DNA from 4 places in the Undibacterium sp. WLHG33 genome. Region 4 is predicted to be linked to each of the others. Evidence: predicted binding sites of a transcription regulator. Region 4 holds the regulator's gene; each other region holds the start of a gene.
What was found. Region 4 encodes sigma-54, which starts transcription at its own class of promoters, with help from an activator protein. Its sites were predicted from a motif close to TGGCANGNAANCTGCTTT; they were not measured.

Region 1: the regulator sigma-54 is predicted to act here: its motif matches at 1,471-1,488, upstream of ACOTSW_RS11235 (ANTAR domain-containing response regulator).
Region 2: the regulator sigma-54 is predicted to act here: its motif matches at 1,891-1,908, upstream of ACOTSW_RS14185 (ammonium transporter).
Region 3: the regulator sigma-54 is predicted to act here: its motif matches at 2,971-2,988, upstream of ACOTSW_RS00455 (TorF family putative porin).

Annotation. Positions count from the first base shown of each region.
Region 1 is NZ_CP186697.1:2,451,360-2,456,111, forward strand. Features, by position in the region: gene ACOTSW_RS11230 (prolyl oligopeptidase family serine peptidase) at 1-1,353, shown strand, start outside; gene ACOTSW_RS11235 (ANTAR domain-containing response regulator) at 1,507-1,929, shown strand; gene ACOTSW_RS11240 (sensor histidine kinase) at 2,053-3,429, shown strand; gene ACOTSW_RS11245 (LytR/AlgR family response regulator transcription factor) at 3,426-4,181, shown strand; gene ACOTSW_RS11250 (DMT family transporter) at 4,271-4,752, shown strand, end outside.
Region 2 is NZ_CP186697.1:3,119,995-3,124,746, forward strand. Features, by position in the region: gene ACOTSW_RS14180 (NUDIX hydrolase) at 1-519, shown strand, start outside; gene ACOTSW_RS14185 (ammonium transporter) at 639-1,841, opposite strand; gene aat (leucyl/phenylalanyl-tRNA--protein transferase) at 2,031-2,747, shown strand; gene ACOTSW_RS14195 (arginyltransferase) at 2,765-3,493, shown strand; gene ACOTSW_RS14200 (quinone-dependent dihydroorotate dehydrogenase) at 3,634-4,683, shown strand; gene ACOTSW_RS14205 (aldo/keto reductase) at 4,732-4,752, shown strand, end outside.
Region 3 is NZ_CP186697.1:96,150-100,901, reverse strand. Features, by position in the region: gene ACOTSW_RS00465 (ammonium transporter) at 124-1,701, opposite strand; gene ACOTSW_RS00460 (P-II family nitrogen regulator) at 1,723-2,061, opposite strand; gene ACOTSW_RS00455 (TorF family putative porin) at 2,076-2,822, opposite strand; gene ACOTSW_RS00450 (accessory factor UbiK family protein) at 3,259-3,498, shown strand; gene ACOTSW_RS00445 (YifB family Mg chelatase-like AAA ATPase) at 3,514-4,752, shown strand, end outside.
Region 4 is NZ_CP186697.1:391,743-396,494, reverse strand. Features, by position in the region: gene ACOTSW_RS01865 (KdsC family phosphatase) at 1-335, shown strand, start outside; gene lptC (LPS export ABC transporter periplasmic protein LptC) at 332-952, shown strand; gene lptA (lipopolysaccharide transport periplasmic protein LptA) at 994-1,569, shown strand; gene lptB (LPS export ABC transporter ATP-binding protein) at 1,571-2,323, shown strand; gene ACOTSW_RS01845 (RNA polymerase factor sigma-54) at 2,335-3,816, shown strand; gene hpf (ribosome hibernation-promoting factor, HPF/YfiA family) at 3,926-4,270, shown strand; gene ACOTSW_RS01835 (enoyl-CoA hydratase/isomerase family protein) at 4,422-4,752, shown strand, end outside.

The sequences.
Region 1 (4,752 bases), 1.8 Mb from region 4:
CCGCCACAAAAACTGATGGATCTGGCGTGGCGCTTTAATAATATTCAATGGGGTAATGACGGGCTGGCGCTGGTGACAGAAAGCTGGTGGAAAACCCGTGATACCCGCATCTGGCGCATACGTCCCGGCGTCGCCGACAGCAAACCGGAACTCTTGTTTGCCCGTAAATCAGAAGACCAGTACGCCCATCCGGGGCAGCCAGTGATGACGCAAAATCAGTACGGTCGCGCGGTGCTGAGGCTGGCACCGGACGGCAAGTCGATTTTCCTGATTGGCAATGGTGCCAGTTCTGAAGGTGACCGTCCGTTTCTGGACCGGTTTGATCTCAACAGCAAGCAAGCGGTGCGCATGTTCCGTTCGCATGCACCGTATTACGAAGAAGTGCTTGGCTTGTTGAATGACAAAGGCACCAGCATCGTCACCAGCCGCGAATCGAACGAGGAAAGGCCAAATTATTTCGTGCGTGATCTGGCACATAATGACGCAGCGCGGGCGCTGACGCAGTTCCCGCATCCATTGCCGCAACTCAAAGGCGTTAAAAAACAGCAGCTCCGTTATGAACGTGAAGATGGTGTCGATCTGACCGCGACCCTGTATCTGCCGCCGGGCTACGACCCGAAACGCGATGGTCCGCGCCCCATGATTATGTGGGCCTATCCGCGTGAATTTAAAACGGCCGAAGCAGCAGGACAGGTAAATGGTTCGCCGTATAAATTCAACCGGATTTCCTATAACGGTCCGCAAGTGATGCTGGCACGTGGTTATACCGTGCTGGATGGTCCGACCATGCCGATTATCGGTGAGGGTAAGAAAGAGCCAAACGACACTTACCTCGAACAACTCAAAATGAGTGCCGAAGCTGCGATCGACGAAGTTGTACGGCTTGGTGTCGCCGACCGCAACCGTATCGCGATCGGTGGTCACAGTTACGGCGCGTTCATGACCGCCAATCTGCTGACGCACACGCGCTTGTTCCGCGCCGGCATTGCACGTTCTGGCGCTTACAACCGTACACTGACGCCGTTTGGCTTTCAGTCAGAAGAGCGCAATTTCTGGCAGGCGCGCAAGACGTATCAGGAAATGTCACCGTTTAATTTTGCTAACCAGATCAAAGACCCGATACTCTTTATTCACGGTGAACAAGACAACAACCCCGGCACTTTCCCTATCCAAAGTGAGCGCATGTATCAGGCTCTGCAAGGTCTGGGCGCGGTCACGCGTCTGGTAATGCTGCCGAATGAAAGTCATAGTTATCGTGCGCGGGAATCCGTGCTGCACATGTTGTGGGAACAGGATCGCTGGCTGGAAACCTATGTTAAAAATGCGAAAGGCGAAGCTGGCGATAAAGACTGATGATCTGATGATCGCGATGTGCCGGGAGAGCAATCTCTATATGCTCTCCGGCGTAAGCGGATGTGGCTTTTTCCGCCTTTTTCCTCTTACTTAATGTTTTACATTAAAGTTTTGCATTAAGATGCAAATTGCTTTTATCTTGTCAGGTTTTCTATGCTTAAAGCCGTTATTCTGGACGCGAATGCGATTGCCCGCAATTTACTGACTTCCGTACTCAATAACGGCGGCCATGAAGTGATTGCTGACGCTAACCTCGCACCAGCCAGCCTGGCGCGCGTGATCCGGCTCAGGCCGCAGATTGTCTGCATTGATATCGGCGAGGCCAATGAAGCCGGCTGGGCCATCATCACCCAGCTACGCACCGAGCTGCCAAAGTCGCTGCTGTTTCTGGTGTCGTCCGGAATTAACGCGGGGTTGATTCAGGATGCGCAGCAGCGCGGTGTGCATGGTTTTATCGTGAAACCTTTCAACTCCGTCGCGGTTCTGACTTCTATCCGCAACACCATCGTCCGCATTGCCAAACAACAGCGTGCGAATGCAGAAGCCGCCAGCAACGGTGGCGCTGAATCGGCCTGAATCCGCGTGAATCGTTTCATCCGGTACGACACCTGTTTTATCCGCCCTGATCTGCATTCGTCGCATGCTCACGCAATGCGATGACGTCCGCGTAGACTGCCTTCGTCTGTGAAAGGGAAGATCATGTCAGCCACATCTGCAATCGATATGCCGCCATCGGTAAATGAAGAAATATTGCCACCGGAAGTTTCAGCCAGAAGCGAATCCTGGCTGACCCGTGCGCGCAATTATCCGGTGTTTTCACGCACCTGGTATCGCTATCGCGCACGCGCCTGGATGGGTACGCTGATTCCCGCGCTGCTGTTGATTTTTCTGATCGATGCGGCGCGCGGTGCCGACTGGCGTACCTTCTTTGTCGTCTGGATACCGCTGTCTCTTGCCGGTACCACGATGCATCTTGGTGGTGCTGCGCTGGCGGTCTGGGTGCGACAACGCGGCTACGCAGAAAAAAAAGAATGGCGTTGTCTGATCACGGTCTTATGTGCCGGATTATTGTGCAGTCTGTTGCTATTTTTTGCGGCGAGGCAGGCGACACAGCAATTATTGCATTACGAGGCACCGATGCTGACCGCGCTGAAATTGCATTATTCTGGTTCGCCGGATCCTGCAAAAACAACCGCGGCTACGCCTGCGGGAAACTGGTTATCGGAATTCAAAGCCGGATTTGAGCAGGGGTTGCAGGATGGCAGCCAGAACCGCGCGCCACGTCCACCGGATACTGCAGGCTCGGATTTCTGGAAAGGTTTTTATATTGGTTTGGTATTGTCTTCCGTCTGTATTTACCTCAGCGGCGGCTATGATCTCTGGCTGTTTTCTCGCCAGCGCAATATGTTGAAAGTCGCACAGAGCAAGCGCGCCTCAGAACAGGCGCAGGCGATGCAAAGAGAAACCGAATTACGCTTGTCGGTATTGGCCGCGCAGGTGGAACCGCACTTTCTGTTCAACACACTGGCCGGTGTACGTTCGGCGATCAGCACTGAGCCAGCGCGGGCGGTCGCGATTGTCGATCATCTGGTCGATTATCTGCGCGCAACCATACCGCAGATGCGCGATGACGGCGGCTCGGTGCAGTCGCGTTTGAGCAACCAACTTGATGCGGTGCATGCGTATCTGAGTCTGATGCAGGCCCGTATTCCGCGTCTGAGTTTCAGTGTCGAATCACAGATTGCGGACGCCGCGGTGCCGCCGTTGATGCTGATTTCTTTAGTCGAGAATGCGATCAAACACGGCATAGAACCCAAGGTCGGCGCGGCGCACATTGCCGTGAAGGTCAGCGTTATCGCCATCCAGGAACAGCCCATGCTGGAAATGCGCGTCGAAGATGATGGCGTCGGCTTTGGCGGTCACAACAGTGGCTCTGGCATTGGTCTGGCGAATATCCATCAGCGGCTGGCGGCGATGTACGGTGACCGCGCCAGCCTGTTGCTGAAAGCCCGCCCCGAGGGCGGGGTTGCTGCCATCATCACAATTCCTTTAGAAAAACAGACGGAGGCTGCATGATCACCGCCATCATCGCTGAAGATGAAGATTTACCACGTAAAGAATTACGCCGCATGCTCAATGATCTATGGCCGGAATTGCAGATCGTTGCTGAATGCGAGCATGGCGCTGATGCGCTCGATGCAATTTATACCCATCAGCCCGACATCGCATTTCTGGATATCCGCATGCCCGGCATGTCGGGACTGGATGTGGCAAATGCCGTCAAAGGGCGTTGCCATGCGGTGTTCACCACCGCTTACGATAACCATGCACTCGATGCGTTTGCCGCCGGTGCGATCGACTATCTGTTGAAGCCAGTGGCACAGGCGCGTTTGGCGGAAGCGATCGCGCGTCTGAAAGCACGTCTTGCCAGCAAACAAGCCGCACCCGATCTGAGCCAGCTGATGTCGGAACTCGACAAGCGCATCCGTGGTAATGCGGCCGAGCGCATACGCTGGATCAGTGCCAGCGTCGGCGATACGATCAAGATGTTCCCGATAGAAAAAATTCTGTTTTTCAGTTCCGATGAAAAATATACCCGCGTCGTGTGCGGGCATGATGAAGCGCATGTGCGCAAGCCGCTGAAAGAATTGATGGAAGGTCTCGATCCCGATATCTTCTGGCAGATCCATCGCGGCACCGTGGTGCGTGCCGATGCGATCGCGCGCGCACAGCGTGACGACATGGGGCGCTATCTGGTTGAACTGCATGGCAGTCCGGAAAAACTCAAAGTCAGTCAGGCCTATGCGTGGCGCTTCAAGCCCATGTAAATAGTCTTCGCACCTGATGACCGGAAATAGCCAGCGGCGCGCACGCTAATTTGTTAAGCTGAGCGTTTTTCATCGATACGGAAAACCGCATGCGCAGTGTTGATCTTCTTCGCCTTTTATCGCTGGCTGCGATCTGGGGTGCTTCGTTTCTGTTCATGCGGGTGCTGGCACCTGTTCTGGGCGCATTATGGACTGCAGAAATCCGTGTCGGATTGGCGGGGCTTGCCTTAACTTTATTGATGCTGGCAACGCAAAAGCCTGTCGATATCCGGCGCCACTGGCGGCAATATCTGGTGCTGGGTCTGGTGAATTCGGCACTGCCTTTTGCCTTGTATTCGTTTGCCGCGATGCGCATGCCCGCTGGTTATTCCGCGATTGTGAATGCCACGAGCCCCTTATGGGGCGCGGTGATGGGCGCGATTTTTCTGAGTGAACGTTTCACCGGCCGCAAAATGCTGGGCATGTTGTGCGGTGTGGTCGGCGTCGGCTTTCTGGTGCGTCTGGGGCCGGTCGCATTCACCGGTGATTTGCTGCTCGGTGTGCTGGCTTGCGTCGGTGCGACGATCTGTTA
Region 2 (4,752 bases), 1.1 Mb from region 4:
GATACCCGCGAACGTTTCGTCTGCACGTCTTGCGGCGCCATCCATTATCAGAATCCCAAGATGGTAGTCGGCTCAATACCGGTATGGGAAGAGAATGGCGAATTGAAAATCCTGCTTTGCAAACGGGCGATCGCGCCACGCTACGGCTACTGGACTTTACCGGCAGGCTTCATGGAAAACAATGAAACGACCGCACAGGCAGCACAAAGAGAAACGGAGGAAGAAGCCGGCGCCAATATCCAGTTACACGACTTATTCTCTATTCTGAATGTGCCGCATGTGCATCAGGTACATCTGTTTTACCGCGCCACTTTACTGGATCTGAATTACGCAGCAGGCACGGAAAGTCTGGAAGTGCAACTGTTCTCAGAAAAAGAAATCCCGTGGAATGAGATTGCCTTCCCAACCATCAGCTATACCCTGAAATTCTTTTTTGAAAACTACAGCCGTGCCCAGCAAGGTGAATGCTACAAACTCTACGCGCATGACATCTTTAAACCGATGCGACAAGAAGATTAAGCGATACCACGCAAAGATGCTTCAAAATAAAAAAGGGTGGAAATTCCACCCTTTTTTATTTTGAAGCCTCACCTCTCTCGCTGATACTCCAGCACTGCGATCGCCATCTTCAGCAGATATTACCAACTGGATTCGCGCTCTGCCGTCGATGAAATTTTATGTATCGACAAATCAGCCCCCTCGAATTCCTGCTCAGGATCGAGACGTATGCCCATGGTTTTTTTCAACAAACCGTAAATCGCGTAGCCACCGGAAAATGCAATCACAATGCCGAGCACGGTACCAAAGACTTGCGACAACAAACTGACGCCGCCCAGCCCGCCCAGCATCTTCTGACCAAAAATACCGGCAGCCATCCCGCCCCACGCGCCGCACAAACCATGCAAAGGCCAGACACCGAGCACATCATCCACCTTCCATTTATTTTGTGTCCAGGTGAACATCCAGACAAAAATAGCACCGGCCACACCACCGGTGATCAGCGCCCCCAGAGGATGCATCAGATCAGAGCCGGCGCAAACCGCGACCAGACCCGCCAGCGGGCCGTTATACACAAAGCCGGGATCATTCTTCCCCATCAGCAAAGCGACCAGCGTTCCGCCCACCATCGCCATCAGGGAATTAATCGCCACCAGACCATTCATCTTATCCAGCGTCTGTGCGCTCATGACGTTGAAGCCGAACCAGCCCACCGTTAATATCCACGCACCCAGCGCCAGAAATGGAATACTGGAAGGTGGGTGCGCCGCAATCGCGCCATTTTTCATATACCGGCCACGGCGCGCGCCCAGCAGCAGCACCGCAGGCAACGCGACCCATCCGCCAAAAGCATGCACCACAACAGAACCGGCGAAATCATGGAACTCCTCAGAAAAAGCCGCTTTCAGCCAGTCCTGAATGCCGAAGCGGTGATTCCAGGCGATGCCTTCAAACAAAGGATATAAAACACCGACCAGCACTGCCGTTGCAATCAGTTGCGGATAGAATTTAGCGCGCTCGGCAATGCCGCCGGAAATAATTGCCGGTATCGCTGCCGCAAAGGTCAGTAAAAAGAAAAATTTCACTAGCTCAAAACCATTCTTTGCCACCAGCACTTCAGCGCCGGAATAAAACTGGATGCCATAAGCGATGCTGTAACCGACAAAGAAATAAGCAATCGTCGATACCGCGAAATCGACAATAATCTTCACCAGTGCGTTGACCTGGTTTTTTTTGCGCACAGTGCCTAATTCCAGAAACGCAAATCCTGCGTGCATTGCTAGAATCATGATTGCACCGAGCAAAATAAACAAAGCATTGGCGCCATCGATTTGTACGTTCATGCTGATACCTCCCATTAAATGTGCACTTCTGAATTAATTTCACACAGATAAAGCAATAAACATTCCAATTTGGTGCAAACACTTTAAGTCATTGAATTTTATGGATAATATCAATTTAACACGCACCATGTACAAGCATTTTGCACGCCACAAAAGCGCAGTTTTAGTGCAAATACAGAAAGGAGTGCGATGATTCCCTGGCTGGAAGCGGAAACGCCCTTTCCTGATGCAGCGACGGCACTTACTGAGCGGGATGGTGCGGCTGGCCTTCTGGCAGCAGGAGCAGATCTGTCGCCGCAGCGCCTTTTAATGGCATACAAACAAGGTATTTTCCCCTGGTTTTCTGAAGGCCAGCCGATATTGTGGTGGTCCACCGACCCGCGCATGGTGCTGCAAATATCGGACTTCAGAATTTCAGACAGTCTGAAAAAAAGCTTAAAAAAAATCCGTACCGATCCTCGCTGGGAAATCCGCTTTGACTCGGCTTTTGAACAAGTCATGCGCGCCTGCGCGGCACCGCGCAAAGATGGCAACGGCACCTGGATATCCGAAGACATCGTGGCGGGCTACTGCGGTCTGCATCAGCTCGGTTACGCGCACTCATCCGAAGTCTGGCTCGATGGTGAGTTAGCCGGCGGCGCTTACGGCGTTTGCATCGGTCGCATGTTTTATGGCGAATCCATGTTTGCACGGGTATCGAATGCCTCCAAAATTGCGCTGAGTCACCTGGTATTTTTCTTACGTGAACACGGAGTGAAAATGATAGACTGCCAGCAAGAGACAGCGCACCTGGCTTCACTGGGCGCAAAACCCATCGCCCGCGCCGAGTTTATCCGTTGGATAGCACAGGCGACCACACAACCGATGATCGAGGAATGGCAACCGCTGAGGACGCTATATCAATGACAGCAAAGTAAATCACCGTGACGCAACTCAACGAACTTCCTTTTGCGAGCATACAGTTTTATGCAACCGCGCCCTACCCTTGCAGCTATCTGGAAGGACTGGAGGCGCGCTCGCAAGTGGCGACACCGGCGCATCTGATTAATGCAGACACATATTCAGAACTGGTCAGAAAAGGTTTCCGGCGCAGTGGTAATTTCATCTATCGCCCGTATTGCGACGCCTGCCGTGCCTGTACCCCGGTCAGAGTCAGGGTGGATGAATTCAGCGAAAACCGCAGCCAGCGCCGGGCGTGGAAAAAACACGCGAATCTGACAGCACGCGTGACGACACTCGCGTATTCGCACGAGCACTATGAACTGTATCAGCGCTATCAGAATCAGCGTCACACCGGCGGTGGCATGGATAACGACAGCCGCGAACAATATGCGCAGTTTCTGTTGCAAAGCCGGGTCAATACCCGTCTGGTTGAATTCCGCGACGAACACCATGTACTGAAAATGGTCAGTATCATCGACGTACTGAGCGACGGTTTGTCATCTGTCTACACGTTTTTTGAACCGGATGAAGCAGCCGCCTCGTATGGTACTTACAACGTCTTGTGGCAAATACGGCAGAGCAAAGAATTAAAACTGCCCTATGTTTATCTTGGCTACTGGATTGCCGCCAGCGCCAAGATGGCTTACAAAACCAATTTCACGCCGCTTGATGCGCTGATGCATGGACAATGGCAAACGCTGGCGGCGTAATCAGTCTGAGAATCATCTGAAAACACATCAAAATGCGGAAAAACAGCTCAAATATACTCCCCCCAGTATTTTTTAAAGCCCACTATTTACGCTGACAATTCGGCTTTTTTCTTATATACCCCCCATTTTTTATAAATATCATGGCAAATAACTTACTTTACTCGCTGGCACGTCCGCTGCTGTTCGCAATGGAACCGGAAGCCGCCCACCACTTTGCCTTGCCTGCACTGCGCGGACTCTGCCATCTCGGTCTTGGCGGTCTGATCAGCAAACCAGCCGCCGATGTGCGTACTGTCATGGGGGTGCATTTCCCGAATCCGGTCGGGCTGGCGGCGGGGTTGGACAAAGACGGCGCCTACATCGACGGCCTCGCCGCGCTCGGTTTTGGCTCGATAGAAATCGGCACCGTCACGCCGCGCGCGCAGCCGGGTAATCCGCAGCCACGCATGTTCCGCCTGCCAAAAGCAGAAGCGATCATCAACCGTATGGGATTCAACAACGGCGGCGTTGATGCATTCGTCAACAATGTGCAGTCATCGCGCTTTTATCAGGAAAAGCAAGGTGTGCTCGGCCTGAACATCGGCAAAAACGCCGACACGCCGATAGAACGTGCCGCCGAAGATTATCTGCACTGCCTGCAAAAAGTGTATCCGTACGCGAGTTATGTGACGGTGAATATTTCTTCACCGAACACCAAAAACCTGCGCCAGTTACAAGGTGCGGGCGAGTTAGACAGTCTGTTGTCGCAACTCAAGGATGCCCAGCAACGCCTGGCCGATCAACACAAACGCTATGTGCCGGTGGCGCTGAAAATTGCACCGGATATCGATGCCGAGCAAATCAAAACCATCGCCGATGCGCTGTTGCGTCACAAGATGGATGGCGTCATCGCCACCAATACCACGATCACCCGCGATGCGGTGCAAGGTCTGCCACATGCAGAAGAAGCTGGCGGCTTATCCGGCAAACCCGTGTTTGAATTATCGAATCGCGTGATCCGCGCACTGAAAGCAGAACTCGGTGAAGAATTGCCCATCATCGGCGTCGGCGGCATTTTCTCCGGCGAGGATGCAGTGACAAAAATACAGGCAGGCGCGTCACTGGTACAACTGTATTCCGGCCTGATTTATCAGGGCCCGGCGCTGATCAGGGAATGTGCCGCAGCGTTGCACAACGTACGCTCGTATTAATTTAAAAATGCTTTAACAATGTTTGATGAATGATTGTTGAGAGAAAAAATGCAAACAACACACCTCGGC
Region 3 (4,752 bases), 300 kb from region 4:
AGCGCCAGTCCAAATAAAAAAAAGCGGTCTGGCTGTGTGGCCAAACCGCTTGTAAATCAGTCGCATGCGCTCTGTTTCATGCACTGAGGATACTAGCGTTACTACAACAATTTCATTCCTGCATTAAGAGTGGTAGGCAGACTCACCGTGGCTGGTAATGTCGAGACCTTCACGTTCTTCATCTTCCGGTACACGCAGACCTACAACCAGATCAACCAGTTTGTACGCGATCACGGAAACCACCGCCGACCACAGAATCGTGACGCCGACCGCTGTTGCCTGTGTGATCACCTGATCGATGATGGAGTACGGATCAGCAGACATCTTATTCGCAACGTAATCAACAATACCCTGACCGCCCAAGGATGGCGAAGCAAATACGCCAGTCAGCAGCGCACCGAGAATACCGCCGACGCCGTGCACACCGAAGACATCCAGAGAATCATCCGCACCGATCAGACGTTTCAAACCATTCACACCCCACAGGCAGACGATACCTGCCAGCAGACCGATGATTAATGCCCCCATAGGTCCGACGAAGCCACATGCTGGTGTAATCGCAACCAGACCAGCAACTGCACCGGATGCACCACCCAACATAGATGGCTTACCTTTGGACATCCATTCACCGAAGACCCATGACACTGTCGCTGCTGCCGTTGCCAGCAAAGTATTGATGAATGCCAGCGCTGCAATATCACCCGCTTCTAACGCTGAACCAGCATTGAAACCAAACCAGCCCACCCACAACAAGGAAGCTCCGATCATGGTCATCGTCAGGGAGTGTGGCGCCATCGATTCTTTACCGTAACCGACACGTTTGCCAATCATGAAAGCACCCACCAGACCTGCTACTGCAGCATTAATGTGAACCACTGTGCCACCGGCAAAATCGAGTGCCCCCTTCTGGAACAGGAAACCGGCTTTGGCTGTTTCTGTGGCCAGCGTTGCAGCATCTTTAATCGCATCTGGACCAGTCCAGAACCAGACCATGTGCGCGACTGGCAGATAGCTGAAGGTGAACCATAAGACCACGAATAACAATACTGCGACGAATTTTGCACGTTCCGCAAATGCACCGATGATCAGCGCACAAGTGATTGCGGCAAAAGTAGCCTGGAACGCGACATAGACAAACTCAGGAATCACGACGCCTTTACTGAACGTTGCGGCAGTCGAGAATGACGCCTTGGCTGGGTCCCAGATACCGTTGAGGAACAGACGGTCAAACGAACCGATAAATTTGCCGCCCTCAGTAAAGGTCAGTGAATAACCATAGATGCACCATAACACGACGATCACGGCAAAGATCATGAATACCTGCACCAGAATCGATAACATGTTTTTAGAGCGAACCAGACCACCATAGAACAATGCCAGACCCGGCAATGTCATCAGAATCACCAGCAACGTCGCAACCAGCATCCATGCAGTGTCACCTTTATTCGGAACAGGCGCTGGTGTCGCCGCTGCCTCTGCTGCTGATGCGGTCGCTGCAGCCGGAGCCACCGCTGGCGCAGTTGCCGCCGCCGAAGCAGTCGCCGCCTCCGTCACTGCGGGTGTCGAGGCACTGGTGGCAACCGCAGATGCGGCAATCGCATCTGCATTGGCCGGAGCATCGTCAGCCCATGCCATCGCTGTCATTCCTATGGATGCGAGAAATGCGCCCGCAACCAGCATACTCTTCAGTACTTTTTTCATATGAACTCCCTAGTGTGCCAATCAGAGTGCGTCGTTGCCGGTTTCGCCGGTACGAATACGCACAACCTGTTGCAGGTCATAGACGAAAATCTTGCCGTCACCGATTTTTCCGGTACGTGCAGCGCTTTCAATCGCCTCAATCGCGCGATCCACAATCGCATCATCGACAGCCGCTTCAATTTTTGTTTTCGGCAAAAAATCGACGACATACTCAGCACCACGGTACAACTCGGTATGTCCTTTCTGACGACCGAAACCTTTGACCTCAGTCACGGTAATTCCTTGCACACCCATTTCTGATAAAGCTTCGCGGACTTCGTCGAGCTTAAACGGTTTAATAATGGCAGTAATCAGTTTCATGTTGTTCTCTCATTTCAGAAAGTTTTTACAGCAGTCAACAACAAAGTGGTCTTGCCGGTAAATTTGCCTGCTGGCGTGACATACAGTTTTTTGTCAGCATTGGTGCCAACTGCGGCCAGACTGAAATTCACACCAAAGAATTCTTTTGTAACGCCCACCTTCCAGTCGGTATACGAAGACGCTGAATTGTTTTTTATCATCTGGCGACCGACATGCAAATTCAGGGTATACGCATCCGGCAACTCAATGTTTGCACCCAGATCCAGGTAGCCACTGTTCTTACTATTGACGAAGCCAAACAGATTCGTCACAGAGTGAGAATACTTTGCGTACACAGGTCCAGTGCCGATCTGACCGTAAATTTCAGTCGTATTCGCATCAACAAACCCCGGAACCTTGTCGAGACCGTTTGACAGATAGACATAAGTCAGAACACCGGCGTCATAGCTGACATCCTTCGTGATCTCGCCTTTCTTACCAGCGTAAATATCCCATTCGACATCGCCACTGCCACCGGCGTCTTTCACCCATTTAATGGTCGATAACCATGTACCGGCGTAAAAGCCACTAGGATTGTGGGTGTAATCCGCACCGCCTTGTAATGCCGGCTCCAGACGTGTCTGCGCAATACCACGATAACGATATTCACTGGCAACGCCAATGTTAAAACTCAGTTCATTGTCTGGTTTTGGTTCATCTGCGTATGCAAAACTGCTTAACAAAGTTGCGGTCACTGCAGCGGCGAGTACTGATTTTTTCATTATGCTTCCCCTTGTATATAGTCAACATCGATTTAAATAAAAAAACTGAACTGAACTCACTTCATCAACCACCGGTGGTACGCAAAGCCAGAAGATCGTTCGTGGCTTTGCAGGAAATGAACTTCGGAAAGTTACGAACGCTTCACTATTAGCAGAAGTCGTGCCAACTGTAATTTTTCGTGTACAGCCCGTTCGCATTAATGGAATAAGGGCATAACAATCCGCTATAGGAATACAATGAGAAGAACGCTCTGGTGGGCATGGCACCGGCTTTACGTTATGATTTCCGCTGCATGCAAACAAGCCGCATAACATGCTGGCTACTGCCCGCCGCACTGTTTTGACGCGGGGCAAGCGATGTGTTTTATCGCTGTACTTTTTTTCGCACTAGCAGAGTGCAACAACAATCTCACACAAAAATACAGGCAGGAATATTATGGATAAGCAAAATTTCTTCAGTGATGTACAGGCAAAAATCAGTCAGGCTCTGGAAAACTCGCCGGCCAAAGACATAGAAAAAAATGTCAAAGCCATCATGACTCAGGGCTTCTCCAAACTGGATCTGGTCACGCGGGAAGAATTTGATATACAGGCACAAGTGCTGGCAAAGACCCGCAGCAAGCTGGAAGCGCTGGAAGCACGTGTCGCCGCATTAGAAGCACAGATAACGGAATAACAGGGCGCTCGGGATATGTCGCTGGCGGTTCTTAAAAGTCGCGCACTCAATGGGATGGATGCTCCGCAAGTCACGGTGGAGGTCCATCTGGCCAATGGTTTACCTGCTTTTACTATCGTTGGGCTCCCTGAGACAGAAGTCAAAGAGTCGAAGGACCGCGTCAGAGCCGCATTACAAAATGCCCGCTTTGAATTCCCGGCAAAAAGAATCACTGTCAATCTGGCACCGGCAGATTTACCTAAAGAATCCGGTCGTTTCGATTTACCTATTGCACTGGGCATACTTGCAGCATCCGGGCAAATTCCCGCAGATGCACTGGAACAATACGAATTTGCAGGTGAATTATCACTGTCAGGTGAATTGCGCCCCATCCGCGGTGCACTGGCAATGACCTTTGCGATTTGTAAAAGCACGACAGCAGGACAGACAGAACCCGCGTTTATTTTACCCAGAGCTAATGCCGATGAAGCTGCTTTGGTAACGGACGCGGCAATTTATCCTGCCGACTCCCTGCTCCAGGTTTGTGCACACTTCGCTGCGATTGCCGAAGAAAACAAGTTGCAGAGGCATCGTCCGCAGGCTGTGATGCAAAGTCGCGCCTATCCTGATTTTTCCGAAGTCAAAGGCCAGTTACAGGCAAAACGTGCGCTTGAGGTTGCCGCTGCCGGTAGTCATTCTGTACTGATGGTCGGCCCACCCGGGACAGGAAAATCCATGCTGGCTGCCCGCTTTCCGGGAATACTGCCATCAATGAAAGACCAAGAGGCACTGGAATCGGCGGCGGTACAATCCCTGACGTCAGGTTTCTCTATCGATAAGTGGAAATCGCGCCCTTACCGTGCTCCGCACCATACTGCTTCTGCCGTGGCACTGGTTGGCGGTGGCGGTACGCCGCGTCCGGGTGAAATATCACTGGCGCATCAGGGCGTTTTATTTCTTGATGAACTTCCAGAGTTTGACCGACGTGTTCTGGAAGTGTTGCGGGAACCGCTGGAATCCGGGCACATCACCATTTCCCGCGCGGCGCGGCAAGCCGATTTTCCGGCACGTTTTCAGCTAATTGCTGCAATGAATCCATGTCCTTGCGGCTACTTCGGCCATAGTAATGGCAAATGCCGCTGCACGCCAGACAGTATTGCCCGTTATCAGGATAAAATTTCCGGCCCTTTGCTGGATCGTATCGATTTACAGATTCAGGTAGCGGCACTACCGCATGAGGATCTGCTGAAACAAGCAAGCGGAGAATCCAGCGCA
Region 4 (4,752 bases):
AATCGCCGATCGTCGCGCGGCGCGCCGCTGATCTGGGCATCACCTATGTGCGTCAGGGCATCCATGACAAAAAAACGGCATTTTTGCATCTGCTGCAAGAGTTGAATATACCGGCAGACGAATGTGGCTTCATCGGCGATGATGTGATCGACCTGCCGGTTCTGACCCGTGTCGGCTTCGCCGCCAGCGTACCTAACGGTCATGCAGAAGTGCGCCAACGCGTCCATCACGTGACGACGGCCAGCGGCGGCAAAGGTGCAGCCAGGGAAGTCTGCGATTTCATATTGCGAGCGCAAAACAAGTACGACAGCGTTCTGGCAGAATACCTCGCATGAAGGCACAAATCACTATCGACCGCGCACGCACCTGGATGGCTATCGCTGCTGTCGGTCTCCTTGCACTTAGCAGTTTCTGGCTGTACGACACAGTACGTCGTCAGGGCGCCGATGATTACAACCGGACCTCAGCGCGTCAGGAACCGGATTATTACGTCGAGAATTTTAATTTCATCAAACTCTCGAATAACGGCAAGGCAAATTATCACGTGACCGGACAAAGCCTGGTGCATTTACCGCGCACGGATCAGTACGATATCAAAGAGCCGCGCATCAGCAGCTTCGATACGCAGCGCACACCGATCACGATTAATGCAGCGCGTGCGGTTGTGGAACAGAAATCTGAGGTGCTGTCCCCAAAACGTACCGAAGATGTGGTGCATCTTTATGATCAGGTAAGAGTAGAGAGGCCACAAGGAATCAACTCCAGTTTTATGCGGGTAGAAACAGAATATCTGCAGTTACTGCCGGACTCCGACATCGTCAGGACGGACCAACGCATCAGACTGATCACGGATAACGGCGAAACCGATGCGACCGGTATGATCGCGAACAATGCGAATCAGGAATTGCGTCTGCTCAGTAAAGTGCATGCACGCCTGTTCAAACATAAATGAAAAAACATTCATCAACAACACAGACAAGACAGAGAGTAAACATGCGCCCCGAAAAAAAAACAGTGCATCTTGCGTTGAGCTCATGGATGTTAGCCCTGATGGCTTTACTGTCCGTATCCAGCGTTCACGCTGAAAAAGCAGACAGTCTCAAAGAAATGACGATAGAAGCAGACCAGTTTTTAAATAATGGCAAGACCAATGTCAGTACGTTTTCAGGTGATGTCGTGGTCGTCCGCGGCACACTGAAAGTCAGAGCAGAAAAAGCTGTTGTTACAAAAAGTGCCGATGAATTCCAGCATGTTGTACTGACCGCCAAACCTGGCGCAAAAATCACGTTTCGTCAGAAGCGCGACGGCGGGCCAGATCTTTGGGTGGAAGGCGAATCCGAAAAAGCGGAATACGATGAAAAAACAGAATTCGTAAAATTCCTGTTCAGGGCACAAATACGCTATCTCGACGGAAACAAAGTCACACAGCAACAAGAAGGAGAATTCCTTTCCTACGATAGTAAAAATGATGTCTTTGTCGGCGTCAATTCCAGCTCAGGTCAGGCAGTGTCAGGAGGCGGTCGCATCAAAACCACGATACAACCAAGAACTGAGAAACAGGCAAATTAAGATGGCATCAAAAGACAGCACGCTGACCGTCAAAGGTCTGCAAAAACGCTACGGTGCGCGACAAGTTGTGCGCGATGTATCGCTGCTGGTAAAAAGCGGCGAAGTCGTCGGGCTGCTGGGACCAAACGGCGCAGGTAAAACCACCTCTTTTTACATGATCGTCGGGCTGGTACCTTCCGACGCCGGCGAAATCAATATCGACGATACGAATGTTTCGGATTTACCGATACATCAGCGTGCTGTCCTCGGTCTGTCGTATCTGCCTCAGGAAGCATCAGTGTTTCGTAAACTGACGGTCGAAGAAAATATCCGCGCTGTACTAGAACTGCAAAAAGACAAAGACGGAAAATTTTTATCCGAGAAAAAAATCCGGCAACGTCTGGACAGCTTGCTGACCGATCTGCAGATAGAAAAAATCCGTGACAGTCAGGCGCTGGCTTTATCGGGCGGTGAACGACGTCGCGTCGAAATTGCGCGTGCACTCGCGACGAACCCGCGTTTTGTTCTGCTCGATGAACCTTTTGCCGGAGTCGATCCGATTGCAGTGATTGAGATTCAACGCATCGTCCGCTTCCTGAAAGAACGCGGTATCGGTGTGCTGATCACCGATCATAATGTCCGCGAAACGCTGGGTATCTGTGACCATGCCTACATCATCAATCAAGGCTCGGTATTAGCCAGCGGCAAACCCGACGACATCATTCAGAATGAGTCTGTGCGACGCGTCTATCTGGGAGAACATTTCCGGATGTAACGGGACGCATTATGAAACAAAGCCTGCAACTACGTACTTCTCAGCATCTTGCGCTGACGCCTCAACTGCAGCAATCGATACGGCTGTTGCAACTGTCAACGCTGGAACTGCATCAGGAACTGGAAACGCTGCTGATAGAAAATCCTATGCTGGAGCGTGTCGATGATCCTATGGATAATGCGGTCCGCCTGCTGGCGGATGGCGCCATCAACAATACAAGTACGACGCCGGATGCAGGCATGGAAAGCATCACTCCTTCTGAAAGCGCCGCGCCACAAGAAGCTGCTGTCGAAGCTGATGTGCCGGTCAACGACAGCATCAGTGCCAACGAAGAAGAGTGGAGTTTTAACGATGCGCCTTCCGGTGCAGCTAACGCCGATGAAGATGAAGGCAGGCCTCAGCTCGAATCTGCCCACATCAGCCTGCGTGACTATCTGCTGGAACAAATGCGCCTCACGCTCAGGGAAGCACGCGACCGCGCATTGCTGGAACTGATCATCGACACACTCGATGATAACGGCTACCTGACAGAAAGTCTGGAAGAAATTCACGCTGGTCTGCCACTCGAATTATTAATAGACGAAGAGGAATTATCGTTCGCGCTGAAGATGCTGCAGAGTTTTGATCCGCCGGGTGTCGGTGCGCGAAACTTATCAGAGTGTCTCGCGATACAGATCAGGCGCATGCCGAAAATTCCTTTTGTTACCCGCCGTCTTGCACTGGCACTGGTGGAAACACAGCTGACTTTGTTTGCACAAAGAGACTTCACAAAATTAAAAAAAATATTCGACTGCGATGATGAAGATTTGCGCGAAGCGCAGGCAGTCATACGGCAATGCGAACCACGGCCAGGTATCACATTTGCCACCAGCAGCTCAGACTATGCAGTACCGGATGTGATCGTCAGAAAAAATGGTAATGGCTGGCAAGTGTTACTGAATCAGGATGTGATGCCGAAACTGCGCGTGAGCAGTATGTACGCCAACATCATGCGGCAGAACCGCGGCGAAACAGGACTTGGAACCCAGTTACAGGAAGCACGCTGGCTGATCAAAAATATGCGTCAGCGCTTCGAAACAATCTTACGGGTGTCACAAGCGATAGTTGAAAGACAACGTAATTTTTTTGCGCATGGTGCTGTTGCGATGCGCCCTCTTGTTTTGCGCGAAATAGCTGATACACTGGGTCTGCACGAGAGCACTATTTCTCGTGTGACGACTCAGAAATACATGCTGACCCCGCATGGGATGTTTGAGTTGAAATATTTTTTCGGCAGCCATGTTGCGACGGAAACAGGGGGTGAAGCCTCTTCCACCGCGATACGTGCACTCATCAAGCAGTTGATAGGAGCAGAAGACCAGAAAAGCCCACTCTCTGATAGCAAAATCGCAGACATGCTGGGTGAACAGGGCATGGTAATTGCCCGACGGACCGTAGCCAAATACCGTGAAGCCCTGAAAATACCGCCAGTCAGTTTGCGAAAATCTTTGTAAGCAGTCCTTGTAATCACGGTTTGAATTGCTATATATGATTTAGCTCAACGCCGTAAAATCAAAATGAGCTTATTGTTATTAGCAAGCAATATCACTAAAGGAGCACAGTATGAATCTCACCATCAGTGGACATCACGTTGAAGTCACTCCTGCCATTCGTGAATATGTACATACCAAGCTGGAACGTATCCGGCGTCACTTTGATCAGGTCATTGATCTGACCGTCACGCTGACCGTCGACAAGCTGAGCGAAAAAGAGAAACGACATAAAGCCGACATTGACCTGCATATCAGTGGTAAAAATATTCACGTTGAAAGTCTGGCGCATGATTTATACGCTGCGATTGATACACTGATTGATAAACTGGATCGTCAGGTGATCAAGCATAAAGATAAAGTTCAGGGTCACGATCGCGATGCGATCAAACATATCCCTGATCCGGCATCGGCATAATCGCCCGCCTCCCGTTATTTACGGAACACGAAAACAAGGACGCCAACAGCGTCCTTTTTTGTTATCTGTTTTTTGTTATTTTTGTCGTACTGACGAAGTGCAAACAGGAATAAAATGATTGCCCTGTCACGACTATGTTAATGGTATCTACATGAGCGAATACGTAATCACTTCCGTTAAAAATCAGATCGGCTACATCACTCTCGACCGTCCGAAAGCATTGAACTCTCTGTCACTGGAGATGGTGCGCGCACTCACCGCCACATTATTGGCGTGGCGCGACGATACAACTATCCGTGCCGTATTCATACACAGCAGCAGTGAAAAAGCATTTTGTGCCGGTGGCGACATCCGCTTTTTCTATGACGTCGGCACCGCTACGCCAACTGGTGACAGCGCCCTGCTCGAAGATTTTTTTACCGAAGAATATGCGTTAAATCATTTGATACATTTTTACCCTAAGCCCTACATCGCGTTGATGA